3 regions of the Bradyrhizobium sp. USDA 3650 genome follow, and region 2 is predicted to be linked to each of the others. Evidence: riboswitches for the same ligand, from Rfam matches in the RefSeq annotation. Region 2 holds a riboswitch; each other region holds the start of a gene.

Region 1 (6,924 bases), 1.8 Mb from region 2:
AACCAAGACATCAGACTTTGTTTGTTCGTCCGGACCCGTTCTACAACTAAATCAGCAACTTGCATCTCGGACGCAACTGGCATCGCAGTTGCTAATTGTCCAATGACACCGTGAGCGCTGAGCGCGGCCTGCGGAGTAAGACGGATACATCAACTTTGCGGGAGCGTATTGGCCACCCAATCGCTCGATGGAGCACCGATGCGGCCACCGGACAGCTTACTGCTTGCGGCACACTTGTTGTTGTCAGATCGACCATCACGCCGAACGTTGAGGCGCTAGGCTGATCGACCAACAGAAAGGCCGCGATCTAAGCTCAAAGCCAACTCGCGAATCACGTAAGCCCCTCAAGCCCGTGCGTGAACGCCGGCGGCGAGCTGCAAAGTCGCACATTTTGATGCAGCCTCGCTTCAGATGATCCGCTGCATACTGCGCCGGACCGTCGAGGAACGCGTGGCATCGCTTTCGACTGTTTCCTTGTTTAACAATCAGAACTAATGAGGCGGTGTATGAACATGTCAATCCCGGAGCTTCGGCTTGTCGCTGAAGCATCGATTTTAGCTATTGGGCTGCTGATGTCATCAGGAGCTAACGCCGACGATGATCTGATGAGAAACGCCAAGCAGATCTTCCATCCAATCCCCTCGGTCATTCCTGCGGTAAAAGACAATCCGGTGACGCATGGAAAGGTCGAGCTTGGCAAGATGCTGTTCTTCGATCCGCGGCTATCGGCGAGCGGGATCATTAGCTGCAATACGTGCCACAATCTCGGCACCGGCGGAGTCGATGCCGGTCCGACCTCCGTTGGTCACGGCTGGAAGGTCGGCCTGCGCCGGGCCCCAACTGTCTACAACGCAGTGTTCAATGCGGCGCAATTTTGGGACGGACGCGCCGCGGACCTCAAGGCGCAAGCCGCCGGGCCTGTGCAGGCGAGTGCCGAAATGAATGCGACTCCAGATCATGTGCTCGGTATCTTGAACTCAATGCCCAGCTATGTCGTCTTGTTCAAGAACGCTTTTCCGAACGAAGCGAGATCGGTCACCTTTGAAAATTTTGCGAAGGCGATCGAGGCTTTTGAAGCGACTCTCATTACACCTGCGGCTCCATTCGATCAGTATCTGGAGGGCAATACACATGCTCTCGATGATCAACAGAAGTCAGGGTTGGCACTGTTTATGGCGAAGGGATGTTCTTCTTGCCACAATGGTATCAATCTCGGTGGACAGGCCTACTTCCCGTTCGGCGTGATGAAAAAGCCGGACGCAAGCGTGCTTCCGGACGCCGATAAGGGCCGGTTTGCGGTCACCAGGGCGGTCGGCGACGAATATGTCTTCCGCGCGGCGCCATTGCGAAACGTCGCGTTGCGAGCCCCTTACTTTCATTCGGGACAGGTTTGGAGCCTGAAGCAAGCTGTTGCCCTGATGAGTGAAATCCAGCTCGGCACCAAGCTTAGCGATAGAGAGGAAAACGACATTGTCTCATTTCTGAATTCGCTGACCGGTCGGCTGCCTAAGATCGAATATCCGATACTGCCGACGCGCACCAACACGACACCAAAGCCTTCAATAGACAGATAGCCTTAGCAGCACCGGCCTCATTCCCTGCCGAACAGCAACAGATGCGCTCCAAGAACCCGGGGTCCCGCAATGACGCCAAAATGAATGATCCCCTGCTGTCACTGATAAGCAGGCACATAAAAAGCCGCCCGGCCTCAATGCGAGGCCGGGCGAAAGTCACGCGGGAGCGACGCTGCTTTCCGCATCGTTCCAGCTTTCGTCGGTAGGGAGGACTACCGGCGATCGACTTACGACGAGGGCATTCGCCGTCAAACAAGGAGAAGCGGATATCGCTCTGCACAACTTAGCGAGCCGCTTGCCTTTCGCTCCTGTCGTAAACTTCAGGACTTGCTCACACTTGCCAGCTGTCCGGTTGGCACGGGCAGCGCCTTGATGGAGCTAGGATCCATCGCGCAGGCGGTTTGACTGCCGAGCCCTGAAACTCAACCGTCAGTTTGCCGTCACGCGCCAGTATTTTGGCACCGCCGAATACCAGCAAATCTTCCCGAAGACCGCGCGAAGGCGCAAATTAGGTATGAAATTCCGCAAGGGCGGTAAAATAGATTGTTGTGATGGGACGCATCCACGCGATGGATAAATGAAGCGATAGGACCGTGGTTCGCGTCGGGCGTAAGTGACTTGGAATATGTCACCTAATCGGTATGGCCGGCATGCGGTCGTCCGCCGGATTCGAGCTTGTCGCCGCTGTATGCGATCGCCTCCGCCGGGGCAAACCGGCATTTGCAGGCGCTGGAAACTTTGGAAGCTCGCAAGGATATCGCGAGCTCCCAAAGCGCGTTCATCTTATTCACAGATACGTTGGCGACACGCTCAGTACGATCATGCCTCGGCCCGCAACTCGCGTGCGGCGGCCACCATATTGACGAGCGCGGGACGCACCTCCTCCCATCTTCGAGTTTTCAGTCCGCAGTCGGGATTGATCCAGAGCTGCCGATCGGAAACCCGCTGCCGCGCCAACACAATCAGCTGCTTGATCTCGGCTGCTGCGGGAATGCGCGGTGAATGAATGTCATAGACGCCCGGCCCGATTTCATTAGGATATTTGTAGCTCTTGAAAGCGTCGAGCAATTCCATTTTGGAGCGCGACGCCTCGATTGAAATGACGTCGGCATCCATTGCTGCGATCGCATCGATGATTTCGTTGAACTCGGAATAGCACATGTGCGTATGGATCTGAGTTCCGTCAGCGACAGCGGAGGAGCAAATGCGGAAACTGTCCACTGCCCAATCGAGATAGTCCTTCCACTGCGATTTGCGCAGCGGCAATCCCTCCCGCAACGCAGCCTCGTCGATCTGGATCATGGTCGCTCCAGCTGTTTCAAGGTCGATGACCTCGTCTCGGATCGCGAGAGCGATCTGTCGGCATGTCTCGCTCCGCGGGATGTCGTCACGGACAAACGACCAGTTCAGGATCGTCACCGGTCCGGTCAGCATAGCCTTGACGGGCTTTTTGGTCAGAGACTGCGCATGTCGCCACCATTTAACGGTCATGGGCTTCGGGCGGGAGACATCTCCAAACAGGATAGGAGGACGAACGCACCGCGAGCCATAAGACTGAACCCAGCCGTGCTTGGTGAATGCGAAACCCAACAGCTGCTCGCCAAAGTATTGAACCATGTCATTGCGCTCGAACTCACCGTGTACGAGCACGTCCAGGCCGATATCTTCCTGCCAATGCACGGTATGGGCTGTCTCCGCTTTCAGAAGCTGCTCGTACTGCGTGTCATTCAGCGCTCCCCGCGCATGAGCTGCACGCGCATTGCGGACGTCCGCCGTTTGCGGGAAGGATCCGATGGTTGTGGTTGGAAACATCGGCAATGCGAAGGCGACGCGTTGGACGTCGGCGCGCTGGGTGAACGCACTGCGACGGCGACGCATGCTATCGTCGATCGCGGCCATTCGTCCGGCGACGTTCGCACTGTGGATCTTCGGCGATGTTTCGCGGGTGACGGATGCATCCTCTGAGAGCGTGAGTTCATCGGCCACGTCGGCAGCATAGCCAGCCAGCGCTTTGCCCAATATCGAAAGTTCCTTGATCTTCTGCACTGAGAACGCCAACCACGTCTTCAGATTGGGATCGAGATCGATCTCTAGTTCAATGTCGGTCGGAACATGTAGCAGCGAGCAGGAGGGGGCAATCTGAACACGGTCCCTGCCCAGTTTTTTGACCATAGGAGCAAGTTGGTCGAGTAGCGCCGGCAGATTAGAGCGCCACACGTTGCGACCATCAACGACACCGAGCGAGACCACGAGATCTCTACCTGCTCTGGCGACAATCGCGTCCAACTGGTCAGGTGCACGAACCAGGTCGACATGAACCCCGGCAACGGGCAAGGCCAATACTGTTTCAAGATTGTCGCCGACACCCCCGAAGTATGTGGCCAGCATGATTTTAAGGGCCGGCACGGCCTTAGCGAAATGAGCATAGGCCCGGCGGACAGCGGCCCGAGATGCTTCGTCGACGTCCATCACTAGGCATGGCTCGTCGAGCTGAACCCATTCAGCGCCGCGCGAGGCTAGTTCGCGGAGAACATCGACATAGACGGGGAGGAGTCGATCAAGCAGCGACAGCGGATTGAAGGCGGGATTTACGCTTTTGCCGAGCTTCAGGAAAGTGACTGGGCCCACTAGGACGGGCCGCGTCTGATAGCCGAGGCTTCTTGCCTCCTCATATTCCTCGATCGGCTTCCGAGAGGCATACTTAAAGATCTGATCCTGGTGAAATTCCGGCACCATGTAGTGGTAGTTCGTATCGAACCACTTCGTCATCTCCTGTGCGGCTACGCCGGGCCCATGCTGAGCGTGACCACCGTCTTGAGCGCCACGCGCCATGGTGAAGTAGGTTTTGAGCGACACAGGACCTTCGTTCCAGCCGTAAACGTCGGGAATGGCGCCGACCATTAGGCTGGTATCGAGCACATGGTCGTAGAGCGAGAAGTCATTCGAAGGAATGACGGTCGCACCGCGGGATTTCTGCCGTGCCCAATTAGCGGCACGAAGTCCACTCCCCGCCTCGAGGAGCTCGGCTTCGCTGGATTTTCCCGCCCAGTAGCTCTCGAGCGCGAATTTGAGTTCGCGTCGTGGGCCGATGCGTGACGTCCCCAGTGTGGCAACGGGAAGCGAAAGGATTGACATAGCTTAGACCCCTTGTTGGGGCAAAGGCCATGGCGGACGCAGACAGCGAACATCGCGTGAGCGACAACTGCTTGGCGCACACCGGGACGCCCCGCCCGTGGACGATATCTTGTCGAGGCAGGTCTCCTGGCTCACGGGTCGTCGCTGCTGTCCGGCCTTCCCGAAGCCGCATGGCTTCAGTGACTTCGTTGGACAGCGGCTCGCCGCTTACAGTTGCGGGGGCAGCGCCGGCATTGCACCGGCTTCCCTCTTAGCTCCAGATCAAACGAAATCCGGAGACCGCGACGGCTTGAATTATGCGCACGAGGATCGATGCGTCAACCTACCGATTCTCGTTGCGATATTGCCCAAGCGATTACGAGCGCACTAGGCGGGCACGACGGTCTTGCTCGCGGCCTGGTGAACACGCCCGGATCTGTGGAGGCTCCGCTGTGAAATGCATTCGCTCCTTGCTCGCGTAAGGGTTGAGCTCCACGACCGGAACGAACCCGGGCCGCTTTCGGTATCTGTGTGATCGCGAGGAGGCGACCTTTTCCGTCAGCAGCTTTTCGAACCAGCGCGTCAGGAAGGTGCGATCATCTCGGCCGGCATCCGTTTGGTCACAGCCCACGAGGCTCCCTAGACATTTCGAAAGCCGGATTGCTCCAGGACCGCACGGATGATCAGGTCGGCTCCTTGGTGTTCGGCGGCCCGACCAGGCACGAGGTCGTCCGCCTCCGTGAGGTTGGCCAAGATGATCTTCTCGGTGCAATAGGTGTTCACGTGCTGAGCGACTTTTGCGCCGGCTTCGATGCGTCCGTGGCCGCTCGACGCCGGTCTGCCTCGCCTCGACTCGCGGCCAGCGATGATAGGCCTTAACGCGGCCACTGAGCATCGAGGGCCTTGTCCTTGTTCGTGACAATTTCGACGGTGTCCTCCGACAGAGCCCTTTGAGGGGTTCCTCGGAGTCGCTCAGCGTCTTAAGCTCATAACGATGTTAATCGAACTCGATGCGCCCCATGCGGTCGTGGTCTCCTCAAGGTCCCACATCTACAACTTCGTTCGCGAAATCGAGCGATGAGGCCTTTTGGTCGCGGGCTGCCTATCCTGTCTTGGACGGGACACAGGTGTCAGGGACCGGACAGACCACCGCGCATTGCGGCGTGTCGCAATGGGCCCTCGCACTCCGTACATTTTTTGGCATCGATAACGTAAATGTCGCGCTTCAGACTGATCGCCGCGTTGGGACACTCGAACTCACATGCGCCACAAACGGTGCATTGCGAAGCGACGATCTTGTAAGCCATGCCTTCCGACTCCTTAGGCGAGCGATGCCATGGGCGATCCCTTTCAAATGCCGTGCCAAACGCAGACGCGCTCAATGTTGGGCAATTTGCCCAATTCGGCTGTCCCGGGTCTGAGACCATGTTGCATCTGCGACAGCAACAGGTCGCTTCAATTTCAGGCTACGAGCCCTCGGGCCCTCTTGCGAGAGTCAGTGGCGACTTGACGCTGGAAGCGTCCGTCGGTTTGTTTGGCACGTCAGCGCGGGGCAAGCGAGGCTGACGCTTCCTCAACCGGCGGCGACAAAAAACCGCCAACGGACGCAGGTCTACGTTGGATCTCGGCAAACCTCCGGTCACACACCCCGACTGGAGGTTTGTGCAAGCCTCGCTCATGGCTGCAACGCTAGCTGCGCGGAGGACTCGCTGGAGGCTTGCCAAAACGGGCTTGTGGTATAACAAGCTTCGGAGGGAAATGAAGTGGCGGCGGGACGACCGACACTGGCCCTGCAGACCGAATTGCACTCAGCCTCATGCCTGGTGCCGAGTAGGCATGGCGGTGCTCGTGAGCGTCGCTTGGCCGCACTCAGCCACTCGCAACTATTTTAGACGAGCTGGAGCAGGGTTGAAAGATGACTGTGCAAATTGCTTCAGTGGCATGGCTTTTCCGAACAGATGGCCCTGCGCAAGGTCGAAGCCGAGTTCGGCCACAGCGATTAGGTCAGCCTGGCTCTCCACACCTTCGGCGACGGTGCGCACATTGTACTCTTTGGCTAGATCGACGATATGGCGGCACACCGTTCGCTTGAGGGGCCCATTCGCGCAGCCGCCGACGAACTGACGATCCACTTTCAATTTCATGAACGGGAATTTTGTCATCCCCATCAGCTGCGGCCAATTGGCACCGACATTGTCGATTGCAAGGCCAATGTTGTGAAAGCGAACCTCACGCG
Region 2 (6,924 bases):
ACTGCAGCATAGGAGCGACCAATGCACAATTTCGAAGCTGAGAGCCGGCGAGAACAGCCGGCGTTGCCGCCGATCAAGATCACTGAGGACGAATCGCGGCGCCTGAGTTCCTTGGCCAATTCGAGCATGGATCTGTTTCCGCGAGTGGCCCATTTTCTGGCTCGAGAGATGGAACGTGCCACGGTGACGGACGAGAACGACTTGCGAGGCGTGATCAGGATGGGATCGAAAGTGACCTATCGCGACGACGAGACGGGTGCGAGCCGAGAGATCGTGCTGGTGTATCCGCATGAAGCAAACATCGAGCTCAATCGGATCTCGGTCCTGACGCCTGTTGGAGCGGCCTTGATCGGCCTATCGCCGGGACAGCGGATCGAATTCGAGACGCCCCACAAGCGCACCAGGGGCCTGACCGTTCTCGCGGTGTCCGAATAAGGCCCGTACGTTAAGTCAGACGTCTCAAGTCGCGGCCGTGCGGTTGTACACACTCACTCTTTGGAAAAAGACAGGAACATTCCTGCAATTGCCAAGTTTTCCCGATGCCCTTCCCCAAGGGCGACCCCGAGTGGCCCCAGCTCCATGCCCCCCAATAGCCCCGCGAGCTGGGGCCCGTCTTTTCTCGAAATTCGGGAGACCGCACCGGCGAGCTTCCTGCCATTAATGTCGAGGCCATGGCGGAAGAGCCGCCTAAGCCCTTGACGAAGAACTAGGGTTGCCTCGGTGGATGGCGTAGCCGAACAGGCCCCTCTCGAGGTTGCATGTCTCGGCATAGTCTCGCCGCCATCTTGGTGCCCAGCTCCTTCTCGACGATTTCGACCGAGTTATCGCAGTGCGCGTTCCTGCTCCCCGCCAAGGAGGCCGTCATGTCGAGATTAGCGATCGTGTTAATGTCGGCACTTTCTGTGACTTCTGCCACCGCGCAAGATGCTGCGTCCGGACGATCGCACGAGCCGGCCGCTGCCAGCGCGTATGAAACTCAGCCTTTCCTTTTTGATGGACGGATGCGAGGCCACGGCATGAGGCAGCGAGGGCCTGCCGACAATCGTCACCCCAACGCCGGTGCCATTGGCGTGCAACCGAGAGCAAACGAGCCAAGGCGCGAACGATGAGCCCGCGTGCCCGCTTTGATCTGCCCGCCCAGTTGTTTGCCCTGGACGAGGTGATCAATTGCGCCGGCAATGTCTCCGATCGGCCTATCGCCTCCGGCTTCCAGATCGGCGGATCGCTTGTGCGGCAGAGACGAGCATGATAGCAGGAGCCATCGGGTCAAACACAACCGCCCGACCAGCTTTCGAGCCAAGCGTTGTTTCGCTCCATTACGGAGGTGAAACATGTCTTGCGACAGCACCACTGGCTCAATCGGCACATCCAGCGCAGCCTTCGTCCCTTCTCCAAATCCTGGATGGTTCTGGAAGTTAATGCTCGCGCTGCTGGACGGCATCACACGGCGCCGCCAGTACGACGAACTTCTCGAATTGGACGACCGGCTTCTCGCGGACGTCGGCTTATCGAGAACAATCGTTGGGGAAGCTCGACGGTGTTACTTCTCGGGTTGGCGCGACGATCGGTGATCGTCATATCCACTCGATGAGCGGCCACACCTGAGCGTGCGCAGGCGGCGCGTCTGCTTATCCCTGTGGATCAGACGGCCGCCAAGCTCGCAAAAGGCCGAAAAACTTTTCACTGCGATCTTGACGTCTTCTCAGAAGTCCAGCTTGTCGCGTATGGCGTCAATTCCGGCTTTCGCGCACGCTTCGTCCGCGTCACCGCCCGGCGCGCCGGACACGCCGACCGCTCCGACCAGGGAGCCGCCGGCTTCGACGATCAGCCCGCCGGCGATGACGACCGCTCCGGGAAGGTTGCGAATGCCCGCCTGCATCATGCCCGGCTGGCTGATCGCATTCAGCTCGGTCGTGCTGGTCTTGAACGAGGCAGCTGTCCACGCCTTGCCTGCTGCCGTTGAGGGCGTGTGAGGGCCTGCAAAGCGGTCGCGCAACATCACTTGCGTGACGCCGAAGCGATCGACGACGGCAACTGCAATTTGGTATCCACGGGTGCGGCAGTTCGCCAACGCAGCGCGCGCAAGATCGAGCGCCAGTTCCGGACCGAGCGATTTGTAGGCGACCAAAGCTTCCTCCGCCCGTGCTGGGTAGATGGACGCAATCAGCAGGGCCGTCGCGACCGACAGGGATCGAACGTTCATGGCAATCTCCGGCATAGGTGACCAAGCGCTTATTTGATCTCACCATATGTCAGATCATCGAACAGGGTCACGCTATCTGCCTTGGTTCACAGGCTCCGCATAACGGCGCCGGCCACGTCTTGAAAATCGCGGACGACCTCGTTAGTCTCCGTTGCGTGGGGACAAAGCAGACTCCCCGTGAGGCCTCGGTCCAAGCTCTGCGCAGCACGCCATTCGTGGAGCTTGCGCATGGACACCGAACGACACCCTTCTCACCAACACACCGTCGCCATCCTCTCGCGAGGCGACGCTGCCGCGCGGCGGGATGCGACGGCGCAAAACAGCCGCTTCGTCCGCGTCTTCGGAGCACTCGCGGCGGTCGGCATCGAAGCCCGGCCGGCGATCTACGACGAAAGCCTCGCCGAAGAGGTCCGCGAGCAGTTGCTCGCGGTGGACGGCGTGCTCGTCTGGGTCGATCCGATCCACCAGGGCAAGACGCGGGTTGAGCTTGATCCCCTGCTTCGCGACGTAGCGGCGCGGGGCGTGTGGGTCAGCGCTCATCCGGACGTCATTCTCAAGATGGGCACCAAGGAGGTACTCTATCGTACCCGCTCGATGGGGTGGGGATGCGACACGGCTTTATATCAAACCGCCGAGGCCATGCGCGCCGAGTTGCCGACACGGCTCGCCACCGGTCCGCGCGTGATCAAGCGCAACCGCGGTAACGGCGGCCAAGGCGTGTGGAAGGTCGAGAGCCTGCCGAATTCCCCGATGATAAAGGTGCTGGACGCGACCAAGGATGTCTCCGAGGAACTGACGTTGGAGAGTTTTCTCGGTCGCTGCACGGAATATTTCGAGAACGGCAGCGTGGTCGATCAGCCATTCCAGCCTCGCTTGAGCGAAGGCGTGGTGCGCTGCTATATGGCGGGCGATCGCTGTGCCGGCTTCGGCTCTCACAAAGTCAAAGCCCTGGTTGACTCGCCGGATGCCCGTTCCGAGGCCGGACCGCGGCTCTATACCTCGAACGCAGACTCGCGCTTCCAGCGGCTGCGTCGCTTGATGGAAGACGAGTGGACCCCGGGAATGATGAAGACGCTGGACATCGACGCAGGCTCGCTTCCGGTCATCTGGGACGCGGACTTCCTGTACGGTCCGAAAGACGCGGCCGGTGCCGACACCTACGTCCTGTGCGAGATCAACGCGAGTTCATGCTTCGCGATCCCCGAGGAGGCCCCGGCGGCGATCGCAAGGACGGTGAAGCAGCGGCTCTCGCAAACGCAACCGGCTGGATCGGCGGACAGGAGGCCCTAAGCAAGAATGCCGCGGCATCTCGTGCTGCGGCACTCCGCCAGAGGCGCCGGTCATACGCGGATGTTGACGCGCTCATCGCCAAATGCCAGTTTCCCGCGCGGTAGTGTCCGCAAGGACTCTCCAAGGGAATGCGGTGCGTCCACCTCGAGTGGGCAATTCCGCGGCTGCCCCCGCAACTGTAGGCGGATAGCCGACGACCAAACGAACCACTGGAGCCCCGCTTGGGCCTCTGGGAAGGTGGTCGAAGGCGATGACCCGCGAGCCAGGAAACCTGCTACCAGCCATGGTCACGCGCGAACGCATTGGGCGGGGTGCCCTGATGTCGGAAGAGTAGCCGGTGCATCTGCCGCTAGGGGCGAAGGCAGACTGCTAAGGCAACCGCGGTGACGGTTAGTTTGCGTCGCCGCAGAGCGTTGTCGTGCAAAATCTTTATTTCGGTCCGGGCGTTGCGCCGGAACATTCGCGTGTCCTTATCCAGATCTCTCAGGGAAGAGCCGGCAATTTTCGGCGCGCCACACCTGCCCTGCTCGCCTTGCTGCTCTCGACATCCCTGTCCTCCATGGCGATGGCGCAGACCGCGGTCCGCGACAACGCCTCCCGCGAGGTCGGCCCGGTGATCGTCACCCCGCCCACTCCAAGACCGGCCGTAACCGTCAGCCCCGGCGCTCAGAGATCGCGCACGGCCCGGCGCAACGTAGGGCGTAATCGCGCCGCTCCGGTGGTTGCCAACCCAACAACCCAGCCTCCGAGCTATCAGGTGCAGACGCCGTTGAACACGGCCGCCGTCACCGATGTCGGCTCCCGGCTCGGAATCACGGCACGGGAAACGCCAGCGACCGTCGAGGTCATTGACCAGCAGACCATGCAGGATCAGGGCATCAGGACCACTACCGATGTCGCCAAGGCCGCGGTCGGCGTCACCGGCGGCGATGCGCCGGGCGCGCCCGCAATCTTCTCCATGCGCGGCTTTAGCGGCGACCAGCTCACCACCCTCTACAACGGCATCCCGATCGGGCCGTCGACCATGACGGGCCGGCCCATGGATACCGCCAATCTGCAGCAGGTCGAGATCATCAAGGGCCCCAACTCCCTGGTATCGGGACTCGGATCCACCGGCGGTGCGATCAACTACGTCACCAAGGCGCCGCACACCGGGCCCATTATCAACGAGGCCTTCACCTCCTACGATTCCTTCAACGGCTATCGCGCCGGCTACGGTTCCGGCGGCAGCACGCTGGTCAATGGCCTCGACTACCGTTTCGACATCAGCCATTCCAACGACAAGAGCTTCATCGACGACACCTATTCGAAGCTCAGCAACGTCTCGGGCCAGTTGAACTACCGCGTCAACGACAGCCTGAAGATCTGGGGCGCCGCCGAATACAAGCAGGACAAGGACCGATTCTATTGGGGAACGCCGCTGGTGCCGGCGAACGCGCCCGGCGTCGTGCCGACGTCAGGCATCGTCTCGGGCCAGTGGACCAATTACTACCTCAACGGCCATGCCGGGGCGCTCAATCCCGTTACCATCGACGCGCGCACGCTGACGACAAGCTACAACGTGCTCGACAATCACAGCGGGGCCAACGAGCTCTGGCTGCGCAGCGGCTTCCAGTGGGACATCACCAACAACATCTCGCTGCGCAGCCAGGTCTACGGCTACGACGCGCATCGGCACTGGTTCAACAACGAGATCAGCTCGTTCGACGATTCCGGGCCGAACAACGTCTATCGCGAGCGGCTGGCGCTGGACCACGCGCAACGGCTCTATGGCAACATCACCGACCTCACCGTCAATTCCAACCTCGGTGGAATGGACAACCGCTTCGTCGCTACGGTTGCGGCAAGCAGCTCGCAATTCAACGTCTCGCAGGATACAAAGTTCTTCTCCGACACGGTCGAGCTGATCAATCCGGACCGCGGGCTTTACGGCCCGCGCAGCGACGAGAAGATCTACACCCATCTCGACACCACGGCGCTGTCGTTCGAGGACCGGCTCAAGCTGACCTCGACCTTCGCGCTGATCGGCGGCATCCGGTTCGAGGATATCGAACTATCGCGCACGCGCTTCAATCCCGACGGCTCGCTAGCGTCCGGAAAAGGCTATCCGTTCTCGACCAAGTTCAATCCGGTCACCGGGCGCATCGGCTACACCTGGGACATCGCGCCCGGGGTGATGCTGTACAGCCAATATGCGACGGCGGCGGACCCGACGGTGGCCAACATCTTCATCCTCGCGCCAAAGGTGCCGCTGCTGCTGACGACGTCGCGGACCTACGAGACCGGCGTGAAGCTGCAATCATCCGACAAGCGCGCCGAGGCGACGTTCTCGGCGTTCGACATCGAACGCAAGAACGTCTACGTGCCCGAGAGCGGCATCGTGTTCAACGTCGCCGGCAAGATGGCCTCCAAGGGCGTCGAGATCGCTGCGGCGGTGAACCCGGTCGGCGGCCTGAAGCTGTGGGCCAATGTCGCCTTCGTGCAATCGCGCTTCGTTGACTTCAACTATGTCGACGGCAATGGCGACTTCCAATCCTATTCGGGCAAGACCCCGCCGAACGTCCCGAACTTCATCGCCAATGCCGGGGCGTCCTATCGCTTCGGCACCAAATTGCCGGTGGAGATCGGCGGCCTCGTCCGTCACGTCGGCGACAGGTTCAACTTCCAGGACAATCTGGTGACCATGAACGCCTATACGATCTTCGACGCGTTCGCGTTCGTCGATATCCCAAAGGCTTATTTCCCGGGCGTCGACCAGACCCGTATCAGCTTTCGCGTGAGGAACCTGACGAATAAGCTCTACGCCGCCTGGGGCGACCCCGGCTATACCGATCAGATCATCCTGGGAGCGCCGCGCAGCTACGAGGTCGCGGCCTCGTTCAAGTGGTGAGGGGGGAGGATCGCCGCTCTCACGTCACTTCGCGCCGTGCTCCGGCTGGACCGAGCTGCTTCGACGCCGCGCCCACAGCAGCGCCAGCGGGCCCAGCGCGATTCCGGCCGCGAGGACGCTGAATGCCAGCAGCCAGCCGGCCGCGCTCTGCGGGCCGCCGGCTGCGTCGAGCGCGGCGCCGGTGCCCCAGGCGCCGACCGCCGACAGGCCGAAGCCGACCGTCGAATGCAGGGCCAGGGTCGCGCCGCGATGTTCGGAGACAGCCGCGGCCGACATGCCGGCGGTCAATGCGCCCGAATCCGCCGGCACGGTCAGGCCATAGGCAAGCAGCAGCAGCGCGAGCACCCATGCCGGCGCTGTCGCGTTGAGGCCGATGATGAGCGCGACGCAGGCCGACGCGATCATCACGACCGTGATCGCGCGATGGCGGCCGAACTTCAGCGCGGCCTCGTTGCCGAGGATGCTGGCCGGCATCGAGATCACCGCGAAGCAGAAGCTCAGCACGACGGGGCTCAACCATGACGGCGCGCCTTGGTGGGCG
Region 3 (6,924 bases), 5.5 Mb from region 2:
TATGACCTAGCTCGGCCAGCATGTCCGCAATCATCATGCGGATAAGGGATTCATCCTCGATCAGAAGCACAGACGCCATAACCCTACCCCGCCCGTATTTTACCCGGCTACTAATCCAAAGCTATGTTGCCTTAGGATGGCTCTCGGCTTCAGTCTGGTCGTTGCGCCTGAAAATAATTTGTGGGACCGTGTTTGGTCAACGGTTGTTCGATACCGAAAGTGAGTTTCAGTGACCGTTTTATTGGGGTGCGTATTCGCGATGGACGTTGACGGCAAAGCTACGTTCGCGTTCGAGGCGAAGAATTTCCCTGAGGCATTCGAGTTGTGCAAAGAGGATTGGGTTCGTGAGGACCTGATCGCCCTGACATCGAATGGCGTGCCGCTTTGCTCCTCGACCGCGAAGCTGGCAATCCGCAGAGCTGACCAAGCCGAGATTGCTATTTATCGAGACGCCGCTCTCAAAGCACAGACCGAAGACTTGATCCTAGCATATCTTATCGATTTAGATTGAGCGTAGCCCGGTGGCTACGCCCTTGATCATGGGCAGTACGGTACGCCTATCCGGAAAAAGAGTCGCCTAACCGAAGACAGCCTCGGCTCACTTTCGCTTCTGAGTGACGAGTCGGAGTGGAATGTTGTGTACATGCGCGCGCCCTCGCACGGCTGCTTCCGTCCTGCCGAGCGCGCTGGCGATCTCGTCTGGTCGGCGGCCCGCCGCCGCCATCGCCACCAGTAGTTGATGCTCTTCCGGCGTCCAGCGTCTCAGCAACGGATAACGTGACTGCTGCATCGTTCTGATGTCCCCACCCCTGTGAATCCTCGCCCGGCAATCTCTCAGACAGGCTTCAGCGATTCGCGCCTTAACAAATGAGGTCAGAACCCGTGTACCGGATCACTCGGTGCGGATGCACTCGACCTGATCGGGAAACCAGTCATCGGACGTGTTCGGGACTGGGCAATGCCCGACCACTCTGTCGTTCTCTTTCCTGGAATGATCAAGCCGCTGCGACTGGGCCGCGTCTACGGCTACCTGATCCAGCGCGCAGATGGCCTGTATCACCCCGGTGGCAGTCAGCCGGTATGCTCGATGGCTCTGGCGCGGAAGATGGTCGAAGGTGGCTGGCTGGAACAGCACGGCCAGCCTTGTGAACCGACGGCGCGAGGTCTGCGAGCGGTGGAATGAGCAATCCAGGAACGAACGGGCGAACTCGCAATTGGGCTTGCTCGTGCCGATTCCTCCAGCCCGGCGCGAGGACCATCCTAAGCCCCGGCCTCCTCGTCCCTCCTAGGCCGGGGCTACGCCTGCGGTCGCTCGAACAGCGCTAGCGGATTTGAACTCGCGGGGGGGCAATTAGCTTATGCAAATGGCTGCTGTGTCGGATGGATCCATGGTGAAGCATGTCTGATTCCATTTTTGCTCGCGCAGACGAAGCCCTGAAACAAGCTCAAGATGTACGGCATCAACGCAGCCTGCTCTTAGGTTGTCGCGAGGAGGCGATCCGAGAGCTGAGGCGTTCGATCTTAGAGAGCGCTTCCGCCCGTGCCGAGATCAGGGCTCAGCGAGAGAACCGGACAAAAGACTAAAAAGAAGATCTGCCGGCTGGCCTCGCGCCTTTACCTTGACCCTAACCCATGAGGCACGTGGCCGGCCACAGCTGGTAAACGCGGCCGAATTGGCCATGGAACGTCCACTTTTGGACCGTGTCGGCCGCGCTTTCTAACCTAGTTAATAGAGCAGGAGGGTCAAAATCGGCCATGCTCACACACAAGCCATTCGAGACGGATCCGCAGCCTCAATTCGGGACTAAGCAAATGTCGGCGGAAATGCTCCGCCGGTCTCGGGAACAGATTGCAGCATCGGTGGCGCTGCTCCAGAGCCAGGCGCTCAGGTACATGGCGACAAGAGCGACCTGGACAATGTCGAGGCAAGAAGTCCCGCACCTCCCGCGAGGCCCTGATCCGCAAGCGCCAAGCTGAAAAGGCCCCGCAATAGCGAGTGGCTGGCATCGCCCGGGCCTGCAACCACCTGACTTAGGACCAGTCGCAACGACGCCCGGCCCGACTGCTCGCCGGTCGCCATTAGTAGGCACGCTCAGCGATGAGCCGCTTTTTCAGCGTCTCGATTCACATGGATTATGGCGGGAACATCTGGCAACGGCGACGCTGCCTTACCGGGGCTGGTCAAAGATTTCATTTCGATCCAATTGCACACCCGGCAGGGCCGCTGCTCAAAACAGCGGCCCTTCTGCTGCCTGCGCTCCGATGCCCTCAGGCAGATGACTCTGAGCCTCGATGTCTGCGCCTTTTTATGCGGCGGCGCTTACGGTGCTCCAAGGATCTTGTCGGCGCGGTTCGCAAGCGAGAGACGCCTTCGGAAATGGTCGCCTCTGCTGAATGAGATGAATTGCCTGACGCTGGCCGCTCAAGTGCTTCAAGGACGGCGCGGCCTTCGTCGGTAATGATCCAATCGCCAGCATCTCGCACCACAAGCCTTTGCGCGAAAATGTCCAGCTGCGGAGCCCGCTCAGCAAGCGACTTCATCCGTGCAGTCCATTCCGGCCCGCTCGTATAGAATACCGCCAGATACTGCTTGATCAGCGCAAGACTGCCACGGCCATCGGGCTGGCCGGCAAGGATTTTCAATGTAGACAACTGAAAACTCAACGCGATGCACCGAACGCAAACCGGACGGGTTTTGTGCGATGGTACCCGAGTCGGCCGGCGCTTCGGCCGGCTTCCCGCTAAAAACCTTTATAGGTAAGCCTAACGCACATGCGTGCTCAACAGAGCCGACAAAACTGGCCAAAGGGGGGGCCGCCCCAGCGTTTGGGAAACTGGGGCGGCATTGGGGGGCTGGGTTGTTGTCACGGCGCTTGGGGGCGCCGTAGACGGGATAATAAAACTTCAATTCGGCTTTCGAACCTATTGTCCTGAGGTACAGGATCAGGATTGCTTGGAATGTTGAAAACGAGGATAGGCTCGGCTCCGCCTCCGCCTTGCAGGTCAGCTACGGGCCAACCGCCGGCGCATGCTGCACCTGCTACCACTTGAATGAAGCCGCCACCTCGTAGCTCCGCGGTGCGCCCAGGATTATCTGGTCGATGTAGCCGGGGTCGCCCCAAGCCGCGTAGAGCTTGTTGGTCAAATTCCTTACGCGGAAGCTCAGGCGGGTCCGGTCGATACTCGGGAAGTACGCCTTGGGAATATCGACGAACGCAAACGCATCGAACGTGGTGTAAGCGTTCATAGTGACGAGATTGTCCTGGAAGTTGAAGCGGTCACCGACGTGACGCATCAGGCCGCCGATTTCGACCGGCAGTGTCGTTTCAAAGCGATACGACGCGCCGGCATTGGCAACGAAGTTCGGCACGTTGGGCGGCGTCTTGCCCGAATACGACTGGAACACGCCGTTGCCATCGACATAGCTGAAATCGATGAAGCGCGACTGCACGAAGGCGACATTGCCCCACAGTTTCAGACCGGCGACCGGGTTGATCGCCGCGGCGATCTCAATTCCCTTTGATTCGATCTTGCCGGCGACGTTGAACACGATGCCGCTCTCGGGGACATAGACGTTCTTGCGCTCGATATCGTAGGCCGAGAATGTGGCCTCCGCGCGCTTGTCGGCCGATTGTAGCTTTACCCCGGTCTCATAGGTCCGCGATGTCGTCAGGAGCAGCGGCACCGACGGCGCCAGGATGAAAATGTTGGCCACCGTCGGGTCTGCCGCGGTCGCGTACTGGCTGTACAGCATCACGCCAGGGGCGACGTCCCAGGTGTAGCCGATGCGGCCGGTCACGGGATTGAACGTCGTCGAAAAGGGATAGCCCTTAGCGGATTCAAGCACTCCACCGGGATCAAACCGCGTGCGGTCCAGCTTGATGTCCTCGAACCGGATGCCGCCCATCAGGGCGAAGGTCGAGGTCAGTTTGAGCCGGTCCTCAAACGCCAGGGAGGTCGTGTCGAGGTGCGTGTAGATCTTCTCGTCGCTGCGCGGGCCATAGAGGCCGCGATCCGGATTGAGGAGATCGACGTAGTCCGATGAGAACAGCGTGTCCTGCGAGACGTTGAACTGCGAGCTGCTCGCAGTCACGGTGGCGACGAAACGGTTGTCGATGCCGGCCAGATTGGAATTGACGGTAAGGTCTGTGATGTTGCCGTAGAGCCGCTGCGCGTGATCGAGCGCCAGGCGCTCGCGATAGATGCTCTGCGCGCCCGCGAAATTGCCTACGGTCTGGTCGAATGAGGTGATCTCGTTATTGAACCAGTGGCGGTGGGCGTCATAGCCGTAGACCTGGCTCTTGAGGGAGATGTTGTTGGTGATGTCCCATTGAAAGCCGCTTCGCAGCCACAGCTCGTTTGCCCCGCTGCGATTGTCGAGCACGTTGTAGTTCGTCGTCAGCGTGCGCGCATCGACCGTCACCGGGACCGGCGTGCCGCCGCCGAGGTAGTAGTTGCTCCACTGGCCCGAGACGACGCCTGATGTCGGGACAATGCCCGGCGCATTGGCCGGCACCAGAGGCGTGCCCCAATAGAAGCGGTCCTTGTCCTGCCTGTACTCGGCCGCGCCCCAGACCTTCAGGCTGTCGTTGACGCGATAGTTCAGCTGGCCCGAGACATTGCTGAGCTTCGAATAAGTGTCGTCGATAAATCCCTTGTTGTTGAAATGACTGATGTCGAAGCGGTAATCGAGGCCGTCAATCAGCGTGCTGCCGCCCGAGCCATAGCCGGCGCGATAACCGTTGAAGGAATCGTAGGAGGTGAAGGCGTCGTTGATGACAGGCCCGGTGTGCGGCGCCTTCGTGACGTAATTGATCGCGCCGCCGGTCGCCCCTAAGCCGGAAACGAGTGAATCCGGCCCCTTGATGATCTCCACCTGCTGCAATCCGGCGACATCCATGGGGCGGCCGGTCATGGTCGATGGCCCGATCTGGATGCCGTTGTACAGAGTGCTGATCTGGTCCCCGGAAAAACCGCGCATTGAGAAGATAGCGGGTGCACCCGGAGCGTCGCCGCCGGTCACGCCGGCCGCCGCCTTGGCGACGTCAGTGGTCGTCCGGATGCCAAGTTCCTGGATGATACGCTGGTCGATGACCTCGACGGTCGCGGGCATTTCCCGTGCCGTGATTCCTAGCCGCGAGCCGACGTCGCTCACCGCGGCCGTGTTCAGCGGTGTCTGTATCGGGCCGCTCAATGGCTGGGTCCCCCGGACGGCGACCACCGAAGCGGACAGATTGCGCCCCGGGGCGCGGCGGGCCGCCCGTGGTTTTTGAGCGCCCGGGCTGACGGCGGGAGCCCGCCTCGCAGCAGGTGGTGAGACGATCACGGGCTCCACCTCTCGGGAGGTATCCCGGGCGGCGGTCTGCGCCCTTGCCATGGGGCACAGCGACGTAGAGAGCAGCAAGACCAGCAAGGCAGCCCTCGTGCGCTGGATGCTGCGTGTGAGGCTCTGAGAGATGCCACTATCGTCAAGCGAGAATGCCGGCGCAATGCCCCTGCCGAAACGAAGATGTTGCACAAGAACGCTCTGCGGCGACGCAAACAAACCGTCACCGCGGTTGCCTTAGTCACCTGCCTTCGCCCCAAGCGGCAGATGCACCGGCTAGTTGTCCGACATCGAGGCACCCCGCCCAATGCGTTCGCGCGTGACTTATGGCTGGCAGCAGGTTTCCTGGCTCGCGGGTTATCGCCTTCGACCACCTTCCCAGAGACCGATTGGCTCCAGTGGTTTTCCTGGTCGTCGGCTATCCGCTTACAGTTGCGGGGGCAGCCGCGGAATGGTCCGCCGAGACGGACGCACCGCATTCCCTTGATGAGTCCTTGCGGACACTACCGATCACGAAAGTGGCATCTGGTGATCGTCCCGTCAACAACCGGGAGGGATTTTTAGCCAGCTCGCCCAGCGATGGTCGCAGGGTGTGGCTGCTGCGCCCGCCAGTCTCCCGGGACTTGACGTCAGCCTGCGGGGTCAAAGACCCCGGCGCGGCAAATTCAGCCACGCGCCCGTTTTTACCAGAGACAGCGGACATCAAGACGCCTGAGGCGCTCTTCGCCTAAGGATCACGAGCGGGCGTTGGAAGAGTGGTAGTCGCCGGCGCCGGCGGTCGCAGGATGCTACCGCTGTCTGACCTTAGGTCAGCTGGTCGAGAATCTCTCGCACCTTCAGCGCTAGTTTCGCTTGCGAGATCGGCTTCTCCAGCAGGTTTACGCCTTCATCAAGCCTCCCCTGATGGACGACGGCATTGCGCGAGTACCCGGTCATGTACAGTATCTTCAGTCGCGGTCTAATTTGAAGCGCGCGCCGGCCGAGTTCGCGACCATTGATCCCGGGCATGACCACGTCCGTGAGAAGAAGATCGACCTTCGACTGGTCCTGCAGGAGAATGGTCAGGGCGGCTTGGGCGCTGCGGGCCGAGAGAACGCGGTAGTTGAGATCGCGCAGGACGTCAGAAATATAGACGCGCAGATCTTCATCATCCTCGACGACGAGAATGGTCTCGAATATCTCACCCTCAGCGAGCTCCTCAGGTGCCACTTCCTCGTGTCGGGCACTGCCGGTGAAGCGCGGGAAATACAGCTTGATCGTCGTGCCTTGCCCCACCTCGCTGTAGATTTTTGCGTGCCCTCCGGATTGTTTGACGAAGCCATAGACCTGGCTCAAGCCAAGGCCGGTGCCGTGACCCGGCTCCTTGGTGGTAAAGAACGGCTCGAAGGCGTGACTGAGAACATCGCGCGACATCCCGCCACCGGTGTCAGTCACGCAAATGGCGACGTACTGACCGGGCGCCAGTTCAGGATTGAGCCGGCAGTAGTCATCGTCGGCGGAGATGTTGGCAGCTTCCAATGTCAGCTTTCCGCCGTCGGGCATGGAATCACGAGCGTTAATTGCCAGGTTGACGATGGCAGACTCTAGATGATTGGCGT

The links. A riboswitch is a leader RNA that binds a small molecule or an ion and turns the genes downstream of it on or off. The one in region 2 is predicted to bind cobalamin.
Region 1: another riboswitch for cobalamin. It lies ahead of metE (5-methyltetrahydropteroyltriglutamate--homocysteine S-methyltransferase); the one in region 2 lies ahead of ACVIN2_RS07845 (TonB-dependent receptor).
Region 3: another riboswitch for cobalamin. It lies ahead of ACVIN2_RS33410 (TonB-dependent receptor); the one in region 2 lies ahead of ACVIN2_RS07845 (TonB-dependent receptor).

The regions. Positions count from the first base shown of each region.
Region 1 covers NZ_JBSRZG010000001.1:3,374,976-3,381,899, forward strand. The annotation lists gene ACVIN2_RS15725 (cytochrome-c peroxidase) at 507-1,574, shown strand; gene metE (5-methyltetrahydropteroyltriglutamate--homocysteine S-methyltransferase) at 2,394-4,709, opposite strand; cobalamin riboswitch at 4,809-5,008, opposite strand; partial or broken gene ACVIN2_RS15735 (4Fe-4S binding protein) at 5,791-5,995, opposite strand; gene ACVIN2_RS15740 (EAL domain-containing response regulator) at 6,572-6,924, opposite strand, start outside.
Region 2 covers NZ_JBSRZG010000001.1:1,624,595-1,631,518, forward strand. The annotation lists gene ACVIN2_RS07815 (GreA/GreB family elongation factor) at 1-12, shown strand, start outside; gene rnk (nucleoside diphosphate kinase regulator) at 22-435, shown strand; gene ACVIN2_RS07825 (hypothetical protein) at 1,106-1,249, shown strand; gene ACVIN2_RS07830 (DUF1127 domain-containing protein) at 1,419-1,571, shown strand; gene ACVIN2_RS07835 (GlcG/HbpS family heme-binding protein) at 1,703-2,203, opposite strand; gene ACVIN2_RS07840 (Cj0069 family protein) at 2,432-3,493, shown strand; cobalamin riboswitch at 3,578-3,786, shown strand; gene ACVIN2_RS07845 (TonB-dependent receptor) at 3,912-6,383, shown strand; gene ACVIN2_RS07850 (MFS transporter) at 6,408-6,924, opposite strand, start outside.
Region 3 covers NZ_JBSRZG010000001.1:7,108,373-7,115,296, reverse strand. The annotation lists gene ACVIN2_RS33435 (response regulator) at 1-79, opposite strand, end outside; gene ACVIN2_RS33430 (hypothetical protein) at 230-511, shown strand; gene ACVIN2_RS33425 (hypothetical protein) at 599-724, opposite strand; gene ACVIN2_RS33420 (hypothetical protein) at 959-1,183, shown strand; gene ACVIN2_RS33415 (hypothetical protein) at 2,269-2,664, opposite strand; gene ACVIN2_RS33410 (TonB-dependent receptor) at 3,041-5,377, opposite strand; cobalamin riboswitch at 5,645-5,849, opposite strand; gene ACVIN2_RS33405 (PAS domain S-box protein) at 6,131-6,924, opposite strand, start outside.